DNA from 3 places in the Erwinia sp. HDF1-3R genome. Region 3 is predicted to be linked to each of the others. Evidence: predicted binding sites of a transcription regulator. Region 3 holds the regulator's gene; each other region holds the start of a gene.

Region 1 (3,598 bases), 560 kb from region 3:
TTTAGTAATAACCCACTGTTTATCAACACCGTTTTGCTGGGTGGCACGCCTGAAGAGAAGCTGATTGCTGCGTCTAAAGCTGGCTTTCAGCAGGTTGAGCTTTGGCGTCAGGACGTGGAAAACGCGAAAGGCAATGCACAGGACGTAGGGACGTTTACCCGGGAACAAAAACTTTCTCTGACGGATTACCAGGTGCTGCTGGATTTTGACGGTGCGCCGGATGGCGAGCGTGAAGATAAGCGTAAGCTGGCCCTTAAGATGCTGGATACGGCCGTAAGCCTGGGCGCAACCACGCTACTCACCCCGGCATCTACGCATCATGCCTGCGTGGCCCATCGGGAAGAAGATGACCTGCGCTGGCTGGTGAAGGAGGCAGATAAACGTGGGCTGCGCGTGGCGTTTGAAGCGATGGCGTGGAGCACGCATATCAATACCACCGTTCAGGCATGGCAGATGGTGCAGCGAATCAATGCGCCCAACCTCGGGCTGGTCGTCGATGCGTTTCATATCTTTGCCCGCAACCGTACCATTGCCGATCTTGCGGGGATCCCGATGGAAAAGATTTTCCTCGTCCAGCTTTCAGATCTTAGCACCCTACCCGGGCAGGACCAGCTGATAGATACCGCCCGCCACAGCCGACTGCTGCCTGGCCAGGGAAATTTCCCGCTCTACACGCTGCTGGACTACCTGGAAACTCAGGGTTATGCAGGCCCGCTTGGACTGGAGGTCTTTAACGACAGCTACCACCAGCAGGCTCCTGATGAAGTTGCGAAAGAGGCGATGCACGCCCTGAAACGCTGTATTGCCCAGCGGGGCCAGTAAAACCCGCTCAGCCCGGCGGGTCGCGTAACCGCTTAGGGTAGCATAACGGCTGCAAACCCCTTCCTATGCCGGTTGGTTCGCCGCACGACCTCGTATGATTATTCGCCCCGGCCTGCCGCTGGGGCGACTGACCGTTATGCCGCTTTTGGCGTACGGGCAGACTTACGTTTGCTCGCGTTAGCGGATGCACCCTCAGCGGTTTCTTCATCCAATTCATCCGCGGATGCCTGCACGTCTGTAGGCTGCTGCTCACTCACTTCAACAGGGTCAGCGCTATCAGCCTCTGCGCGGGCAGAAGCGTGATTCGCCTCTGCTTTTGCCCCTTCCGGCATTTTGCTGGTCTTCACAATATGCTGTACGGCATCCTTGTTCTCTGCCAGGAACAGGCCAAAGGCTTCACGCTGCTGCTCATCAAGCGCCACCGGCCCTTCACTCAGCCAGTCGCTGAAGACTTCAGCCATATCAAGCATTTTATCGTAGGCGTCCGCGTCTTTTTTACTGGCGAATGTCATCTTTTCCTCACCTTTTCTAACGACAACGTATTTTATCTCAACAGCCATTCCGCTCACCTCATTTAACTGTATTTTTATACAGTATAGCAGCAGGCTTTTTTTAGCTCAAGCCCGGAAAAGCAGATGAATACGCAAACGTTTTCGTTTATACTGCGCGCGTTTTTTTCCTCCAATCAGGTAGCAACTATGACCACTCTCGGAACCGCGCTGCGCCCTGCCGCAACCCGCGTAATGCTGTTAGGATCAGGTGAACTGGGTAAGGAAGTCGCGCTGGAATGCCAGCGTCTTGGCGTCGAGGTGATTGCCGTCGATCGCTATGCCGATGCGCCCGCAATGCACGTGGCCCATCGTAGCCATGTGATCAATATGCTGGACGGCGAGGCGCTAAAATCACTCGTTGCGCTGGAGCGCCCTGACTATATCGTGCCGGAAATTGAAGCCATCGCCACGGATATGCTGGTTGAGCTGGAGAAACAGGGTCAGCATGTGGTGCCAACCGCCCGCGCGGCGCGTCTGACGATGAATCGTGAAGGTATTCGTCGCCTGGCTGCGGAAGAGCTCAGCTTACCCACCTCTTCCTATCGTTTTGCCGACAGTGAAGCCGCTTTTTTGCAGGCCGCCGATGAAATTGGCTTCCCGTGCATCATTAAGCCGGTAATGAGCTCATCGGGTAAAGGTCAGAGTTTTATCCGCGATGCCTCACAATTGAGCGCTGCCTGGCAGTATGCTCAACAGGGTGGACGGGCGGGTGCCGGACGCGTCATCGTGGAGGGCGTGGTTAAGTTCGATTTTGAAATCACCCTTTTGACCGTGAGCGCGGTTGACGGCATCCATTTTTGCGCCCCCATTGGCCACCGTCAGGAAGACGGCGACTACCGTGAGTCCTGGCAGCCGCAGCAGATGAGCGATCTGGCCTTGCAGCGCGCGCAGCAGATAGCCGAAAAAGTGGTTAGCGCCCTTGGCGGCCACGGCCTGTTTGGCGTGGAGCTGTTTGTGTGCGGCGATGAGGTGGTATTCAGCGAAGTGTCACCGCGGCCACACGATACCGGCATGGTGACGTTGATTTCTCAGGATCTCTCCGAATTTGCCCTGCACGTTCGCGCCTTCCTCGGCCTGCCGATTGGCGGGATCCGCCAGTATGGCTGCGCGGCCTCTGCGGTGATCCTTCCCGAGCTGGAGAGCGATAATGTGCGGTTTGCAAATCTCGGCGCGGTACTGGGGGCCGGTTTGCAGATCCGCCTGTTCGGTAAGCCTGAGATTCAGGGTAAGCGCAGGCTGGGCGTCGCGCTGGCGACGGGTCAGGATTGCGACGATGCCGTTCAGCGCGCTGTCGCCTGTGCGGCAGGCATTAAGGTTAGCGGCTGATACATCGAACAGATTCCGGCGGCGCAGGGCAGTCCCTGATAGCCGTTGGTGGAGCCAGTCGGATAGCCCCCATAAAGGGCCTGCCCCGTAAAACTCGCGCAGCGTGCCATGACGCTGCGCGAAGAGGCGCTACTCGAACTCGTTCCAGGAGCGTCCGTCGCGGGTGATCATCGCGACAGAAGCAACGGGCCCCCAGGTTCCTGCCTGATACGGCTTAGGTGCTTCTTTATCGGCTGCCCATGCGTCCATGATGGAGTCAACCCATTTCCAGGCCTCTTCCACCTCATCACGGCGCACGAACAGCGCCTGAATACCCCGCATGGTTTCCAGTAACAGCCGCTCATAGGCATCTGCCAGGTGCGACTGGTTAAAGGTTTCCGAGAAGCTCAGGTCCAGCTTGGTGGTTTGCAGGTTATGCTTATGATCAAGCCCTGGCACCTTGTTGAGGATCTGAATATCCACGCCCTCATCGGGCTGCAAACGGATGGTCAGCTTGTTCTGCGGCAGCTCCTGCCAGGACTCTTTGAACAGGTTCAGCGCGGGGTTTTTAAAATAGACCACCACTTCAGAGCACTTGGTCGGCAGACGCTTACCGGTACGCAGGTAGAAAGGCACGCCTGCCCAGCGCCAGTCGTCGATATCCACGCGGATAGAAACGAAGGTTTCGGTGCTGCTGGATTTGTTAGCATCCTCTTCTTCCAGGTAGCCAGGCACTTTTTTGCCCTGCACAAAGCCGGAGGTATACTGGCCCCGCACGGTTTTCTCACGCACGTTAGTATGATCGATGCGGCGCAGCGAGCGCAGAACTTTCACTTTCTCGTCACGAATGCGGTCAGCCGAGAGATCGGCCGGCGGCGACATGGCAATCATCGTCAGAACCTGTAGCAGGTGGTTCTGGA
Region 2 (3,598 bases), 1.8 Mb from region 3:
TGTGCATCGAGATAGCGCGCCCGGGTGTTTTGTGCAGCTTTATCCCGGGCGGCGGGATTAATCCTGATCAACGTCTGGCCGGGTAGAGGGACACCTTTTGCCAGAGAAGCCAGACTCAGCGTTGCCAAGTCTTCCAGACTGCGCAGCTCGATCTCTTTTAATTTCCCCCCTTTAGCGGATCCGCTGAGCGGATGATTTTCATTCTGGTAGCTGTAGTTTTTGATGTTTTTACTCAGCGTGCCGCTGATGGCGTGCGTCTCAAGCCCCTCAATTTTGCCGAAGCCGAACACCATCGGCACAACGTTCCCCTTATTGATCAGCGCTAATAGCGGCGTTTTACCCTGCTCCAGCTGGCTCCTCAGCCTGTTGCCTGCCTCCATCAGCAGGGACCTCAGTGCTTCGCCGCTATATGACTGTGGGCTGCTGTTCGGTGAATGAAGCGTAATGGATTCAGGAAATTTCAGCAGGCTGGCGCTGTTTTCAAATGGCGTAGTGCGGAAGGCGGCCAGCTTACTGTTACGCGAGACGTTCAGAAGACTTTGCAACCACCGGGCAACCGCCTCGTCCACCGTTTCTCCGTCATTTACCGGTAGCCTGAGGGAATTACCGCTGCTGGTGAGCGGTAGCCCACTGGTCAGATGCCGATCGATGGCCTGCGTCATTCGATGCTGAAAGGCACGAGAAGCAGCATTACTGCTCTGCATTCCCTCGCCCCGGGCATAGACACGGGCTTTACTGCGGAAGTCTTTCCGGGTCACGCTGTCTGAAGGCTGCTCAGGCGTACGATCTGAGAAGAAGATGCGGCCTTCGAGTGATTGCGTCCCGCCTTTGGCATCATTGATGCCAGCCTTCAGCTCGCCGGAGGCGAGGATCTCAAAACCCCACGGAGACCCGTGCAGCGCTTCGGGTTTGGTATACCCTTGCGGTGCCCCAGGATTCATTGACAACAGCAGCGCGCCGTGCAGATGTTCGCGCAGTTGCTGATCGATGGATCGTCTTCTTGCCAGCAGATCGACAGGAGACTGCCGCGCGTTATCCAGCTGGTTTGGCCGGTGGCCCTCCTGCCTGAGTCGCTCAATCTGAGCGACATCCTGTTGTTCAACGGCCTGATGGAGCGCGAGCGTATTAACCGTAGAAGGGAGTGATTTAATGCCCATGTCTGGCGGCCCTGAGAAGTATGCATCCGATTAAGTGTCACATCGGGGTCGAATGTTCCCGTGCCGCCGCTTCATTTGAAATAAACTAATTTTACCGCTCTGTTCGCATTACTTTTTTTAATGTTATGGGGTTTAAGAAGGAGCATGAATTCATCCCAATCGGGCAAAAAACCTGTTTTCAACCTGCCTGTAAACCGATGAATTGCGGTTTATGTGCGCATTCGCGCAGTTTTCTGGTCAGAAGTTCTGGAAAATCCTTCCGGCTCTGAGAGAACGTTAAACCCATTCGACCTCATTTTACTTATGGTTAATGGCGCGGTTCGGTGGTAACGTCAAAGCCAGGTTATCGTTTGCGTCCGGCCTTAATCCGCCCGGATCAGACGCCTGAAAACTTGCATCTGCACAGGAAAACTATGACCCAGCACACTCCCTTGTTTGAACAGCATCAGGCCTGTGGTGCGCGAATGGTCGACTTTCACGGCTGGATGATGCCGCTGCATTACGGCTCTCAACTTGAAGAGCACCACGCGGTGCGAACCGATGCGGGGATGTTTGATGTCTCGCACATGACCATCGTCGATCTGTGCGGGGCGCGCTGTCGGGAATTCCTCCGCTATCTGCTGGCCAATGATGTCGCTAAGCTGACTCAGCCGGGCAAGGCACTCTACAGCGCCATGCTGAACGCCTCCGGTGGCGTGATAGACGATCTGATTGTTTACTTTATAACGGAGGATGCCTTCCGGCTGGTGGTGAACTCTGCCACGCGTGAAAAAGATCTCGCCTGGATAACCGAACACGCGAAGCCTTACGGCATAGCGCTAACGGTGCGTGACGATCTCTCTCTGATTGCCGTACAGGGACCGGAAGCACAGCGCAAAGCGCAGACGCTTTTCACTGATGCCCAACGTCAGGCCGTGGCGGGGATGAAACCCTTTTTTGCCGTGCAGGCGGACGATCTCTTTATTGCCACCACCGGCTATACCGGTGAGGCGGGCTACGAAATTGCCCTGCCTGACGCGCAGGCGGCTGCATTCTGGCAGGGGCTGCTGGAGGCTGGCGTGAAGCCCGCCGGGCTGGGCGCGCGTGACACGCTGCGTCTGGAGGCGGGCATGAACCTCTATGGACAGGAGATGGATGAAGGCGTCTCACCGCTGGCCGCTAATATGGGCTGGACCCTGGCTTGGCAGCCAGGCGAACGGGATTTTATTGGCCGCGAGGCGCTTGAGGCCCAGCGTGAAAGAGGCACAGAACAGCTTGTCGGGCTGGTGATGACAGAGAAAGGCGTGCTGCGTAATGGCCAGCCGGTTCACTTTACCGACGAGGCCGGTAACCTCAAAGAGGGCGTCATTACCAGCGGGTCGTTCTCGCCAACGCTGGGGTGCAGCATTGCCCTCGCGCGCGTTCCGACCGGGATCGGCGAGCGAGCGATCGTTCAGATCCGCAGCCGTGAAATGCCGGTTAAGGTGACCAAACCCGTTTTTGTTCGCGCCGGTAAGCCGGTTGCATAATATCCGATCACTTCCAGATTGCAGGAGAGCAGCGCGATGAGCAATGTGCCAAATGAACTGAAATACCGCGACAGCCACGAATGGGTGCGTAAAGAAGCCGACGGCACCTTTACCGTGGGCATTACCGAACATGCTCAGGAACTGCTGGGCGATATGGTCTTTGTCGACCTGCCGGAGCCTGGTGCCACCTTCAGCCAGGGTGACGAGTGCGCCGTGGCGGAGTCGGTTAAGGCGGCTTCCGACATTTATGCGCCGATTGATGGCGAGATTATTGAGGTTAACAGCACCCTCGACGGCGAACCGGAGCGGGTCAACAGTGACCCCTACGACGGGGGCTGGCTGTTTAAAATCCGTGCCAGCGATGCATCACAATTTGATGCACTGCTTGACGCCGATGCCTATAAAACCAGCATCGACGAATAAATCGCGATCCGCGTGGGCGAAGGCTATTTCGCCCTGCCCGCACCTCTGACCAGGCGGCGGGGGACGAGTAAGGGTCTCCCCGCCTCTCACTTCCCGACTCAGGATCCTCCGCTCATGACGCAGACCCTCAGCCAGCTTGAACATACCGGCGCGTTTATCGAACGCCATATTGGCCCTTCTCAGGCGCAGCAGGCGGCGATGCTGAATGCTATCGGTTCCCGCTCTCTCTCTGAACTGATCGGCTCCATCGTACCTGCCGATATCCAGCTGCCCGGCCCGCCCGCCGTGGGGGATGCCCTCACCGAGCATCAGGCGCTGGCGGAGCTAAAAGCGATTGCCAGCCAGAATCTGCGTTACACCTCCTATATCGGCATGGGCTATACGCCGGTGCTGACCCCGCCGGTTATTCTGCGCAATATGCTGGAAAATCCGGGGTGGTACACGGCCTATACGCCCTACCAGCCGGAGGTCTCCCAGGGGCGCCTGGAGGCGCTGCTCAACTTTCAGCAG
Region 3 (3,598 bases):
GCAGCTTTACCGCCGCTGCTGCTGAGCTGCACCGGGTCCCCTCCGCTATCAGCTATACCGTACGTCAGCTGGAAGAGTGGCTGGCCGTTCCGCTGTTTACACGCCGTCATCGCGATGTCGAACTGACCGAGGCGGGACGCTACTTCATTCAGGAGGGGCGGAGCGTAATCAAAAAAATGCTTGCCACCCGGCGTCAGTGCCAGCAGGTAGCAAACGGCTGGCGCGGGCAGCTAAATATCGCCGTAGACAGGATAGTGAAACCCCAGCGCACCCGGCAGCTGGTTGTCGATTTCTACCGTCATTTCCCGGATATGGAATTACACCTTTCCCCGGAGGTGTTTAATGGCGTGTGGGATGCGCTGGCGGATGGCCGGGTAGATGTGGCGATTGGCGCAACTCAGGCAATACCCGTTGGCGGGCGCTTTGCCTTTCGCAATATGGGCGCGCTGAACTGGCGCTGTGTGGTTAGCGCCCGCCATCCTTTGACAGAAATCTCAGGACCGGTCAGCGAGGAAGCCATCCGCGAATGGCCCTCTCTGACGCTGGAAGACACGTCCCGCGCGCTGCCCAAACGCACTACCTGGACGCTGGATAATCAGCGTCGGCTGGTGGTGCCCGATTGGGAAAGCGCTGCGGACTGCCTGCTGGCCGGGCTTTGCGTCGGAATGGTGCCAGGACATTTTGCCCGTCCGCTGCTGAGCAGCGGCGCACTGACGGAACTTGTGCTCACCGCGACATTTCCCGACAGCCCCTGCTGCGTCAGCTGGTCGCAGCAGCAGGCCAGCCCCGCGCTGGGCTGGCTGCTCGACTATCTTGGCGACACCGGGACGCTCAATAATGAGTGGCTGAACGAGGGGGCAGAGGAGTGAGCAGGCGGCTAATGGCGTTAGCGGCGATAGTCTACAAAGGGACCATCCGCCACTGAACGACGCTCGATCAGGCTGGGATGAACTTCAATCGTCTGTGGCTCCTCACGCTTGCTGGTAATACGATCCAGCAGCATTTCAAAGGCCGTTTCGCCCAGCCTCTCTTTTGGCTGGTGAACGGTGGTCAGGGCAGGGGTGAAGTAGCGCGCGTTGCGCACGTTATCATAGCCGATGACCGAGATATCCTGGGGTACGCGCAGACCCATCTCATCAGCGGCACAAATCGCCCCCATCGCCATAATATCGCCGCCGCAGAATACGGCGGTAGGACGCTGCTTCTGGGATAAAATTTGCTGCATGGCACGATAGCCAGATTCGGGTTCGAAATCACCCTGTACCCGCCACTCATCGCGCAGGGTGATCCCCGCTTCGGATAGCGCCTTTAGAAAACCGGCATGACGGCCACCGCCGGTGTTACGTTCCAGCTGACCGGGAATGACGCCAATATCGCGATGGCCGCGCTCAATCAGATAGCGGCCTGCCAGATAACCCCCCTCAAAGGCGTTATCCAGCACCGTATCCGTAAAATCACCGCGTGACTCGCTCCAGTCCATGACGACCATAGGAATATTTCGGTTATCTTCAAGCATCTGGATCAGTTCATCAGGATACTCGGAGCACATCACCAGCAGGCCATCGACGCGCTTTTGCGCCATCATTGACAGATACGCCTGCTGTTTGACCAGATCGTTGTGCGCATTGCCCAGAATCAGGGTGTAACCGCTGGCAAAGCAGCTGTTCTCCACGGCTTCAATAATCTCGGCAAAGTAGGGCGCCTCGCTGGACGTTGCCAGCAGGCCGATGGTCCGGGTGTGATTAACCTTGAGACTGCGGGCGACGGCACTTGGCGAATAATGCAGTTCGCGGATGGCAGTCCATACTGCTTCCCGCGTGGCTTCGGCCACAAAGCGCGTTTTATTAATGACGTGGGACACCGTGGTGGTCGACACCCCGGCGCGTTTAGCCACATCTTTGATTGTTGCCATGAAATTACTACTCCTGCACTTACCGCAACATGCTGATAAGTATATTGTTAAACGATTGCCTGAAACGGCAAAATCCGTCGCCGTTTTTTATGAATATTCGGTGGCGTCAGTAAGGAAAAGGGGGCAGTCAGCCAGGCCTGTTGCGTCGGTTGCAGACCGCGAACGCAACCCGTTGCGCAACGAAATGGAATTCTAACAAGGCTGAGCAGAGAAAACGAGATTTTTACCGCCGGGTGTGGGAAAATTGATGGCGACACAAACTGTAAGGGTATAAAGGAGTTTCTGTGGACACCGATCTGAAATTGTCTCTGCTGACCACCGGTAGTGCGCTGTTAATGATTATTATTTTCAGCTTTACCGCCGTCATGCACTAAAAAAAACAGGCCGATCGTCAGATCGGCCTGTTTTTTACTTTAGCGATATCGTGCCGCTACCGCGTCGATGGGACACTCCTCAGAAACCGACAGGCGCTTTGCTATTTCTGCGAGATAAGAGATAAAAGAATGTGCTGATCCACTTTCTAGTATTGACTAACCTAAAATAAAACCAGCTTACGTCAGGCATTGTTTATTTCTCGAATCGCGCTGATTTTTGTCCGAAAAATTTACCATTAAGCCCGATATTACCCAGCGTTTCGTATTTCTCAGATTCATCAGGATACAATATTTGGATATCAAGAGTAACGCTTGTGTCTGGCAGAATAGCGTGGCTGGCATCGCCAATGCTTACAAATGTGGTGTTGTTGACCGGGGTCTGGTAGTCGCTGAGTTTAACCCAGCTACTCACAGTATCAAGCCATGCCGGATATACAACACCGTTTCCAGGTATATCCAGGAAAACATACCAGTCAGTAACAGTTTCATAATCACTGGTTAGGTTCAATCGATAGCTATAGATATATTCATTTTTGGTATGGTCAGGCTTCCACTTGCTCAAAAACTTTTGGGTAATATTGATGTCCTCCTGAGGCATAACAAATACAACATGAGGATAATACTTTCGGCTTTTATTCCCATTTTTATCTACAATAGTAACCTGGCATTCCCACGTCACACCAGTAATTACCCAGCCCGGCATAGAAACCTTCTTTGGTTTATACACCATAGAAACAAATGTTGTTTTGCCTTTTTGTAAGTCAAATTTTTCAGGCGTATAGTAGACTTCAAAGTATTCTTCCCAGTTTACATGAGTGCTTATCCCTCCGTAGTAACGCTCAACATGGACTGATAATTCGGTCAGATCTACATTACTATTATTAGTCACGCTGACAGGACCGTAGAAATACTCCTGATTGATGAAACCCTTGGCATCATCGCCATTTTTTACTAAAACCTTTTGCATATCGCTGGCTGTGGATTCAAGTTTAAAATGCTTATTCATACTTACCTCTTCAATATTTGTTTCAGGTAATAAAAATTGATATTGACTCACATAATTGAGAGTACTGAGACGATACTAATTAAGTATGAAAAAAGCATAATTCAGGTTGACGCAAGAATCCATGCGCGATTTACAGGATTGATGTTTTTTTCTGAACGTTGATCATCGTATTTTAGTTCTTTGTTTGTTTGTTTGTTTGTTTGTTTGTTTGCCTAGCGTACTATTCAGGTAAAAATTGTTTTTACCTCATCACATGTTTTTTTTGCAATCCATAAATAATTCATGATGCGGCCTGAATTCACTATC

Evidence for each region. Region 3 encodes PurR, which represses purine synthesis genes. Its sites were predicted from a motif close to CANGCAAACGTTTGCNTG; they were not measured.
Region 1: the regulator PurR is predicted to act here: its motif matches at 1,463-1,480, upstream of purT (formate-dependent phosphoribosylglycinamide formyltransferase).
Region 2: the regulator PurR is predicted to act here: its motif matches at 1,497-1,514, upstream of gcvT (glycine cleavage system aminomethyltransferase GcvT).

What each region holds. Positions count from the first base shown of each region.
Region 1 is NZ_CP155071.1:2,732,886-2,736,483, forward strand. It holds gene AAGR22_RS12525 (sugar phosphate isomerase/epimerase family protein) at 1-822, shown strand, start outside; gene AAGR22_RS12530 (YebG family protein) at 957-1,382, opposite strand; gene purT (formate-dependent phosphoribosylglycinamide formyltransferase) at 1,521-2,699, shown strand; gene zwf (glucose-6-phosphate dehydrogenase) at 2,829-3,598, opposite strand, start outside.
Region 2 is NZ_CP155071.1:4,019,357-4,022,954, reverse strand. It holds gene AAGR22_RS18195 (hypothetical protein) at 1-1,157, opposite strand, end outside; gene gcvT (glycine cleavage system aminomethyltransferase GcvT) at 1,571-2,665, shown strand; gene gcvH (glycine cleavage system protein GcvH) at 2,702-3,088, shown strand; gene gcvP (aminomethyl-transferring glycine dehydrogenase) at 3,203-3,598, shown strand, end outside.
Region 3 is NZ_CP155071.1:2,176,547-2,180,144, forward strand. It holds gene punR (DNA-binding transcriptional activator PunR) at 1-869, shown strand, start outside; gene purR (HTH-type transcriptional repressor PurR) at 887-1,912, opposite strand; gene AAGR22_RS10040 (YnhF family membrane protein) at 2,197-2,286, shown strand; gene AAGR22_RS10045 (hypothetical protein) at 2,480-3,292, opposite strand.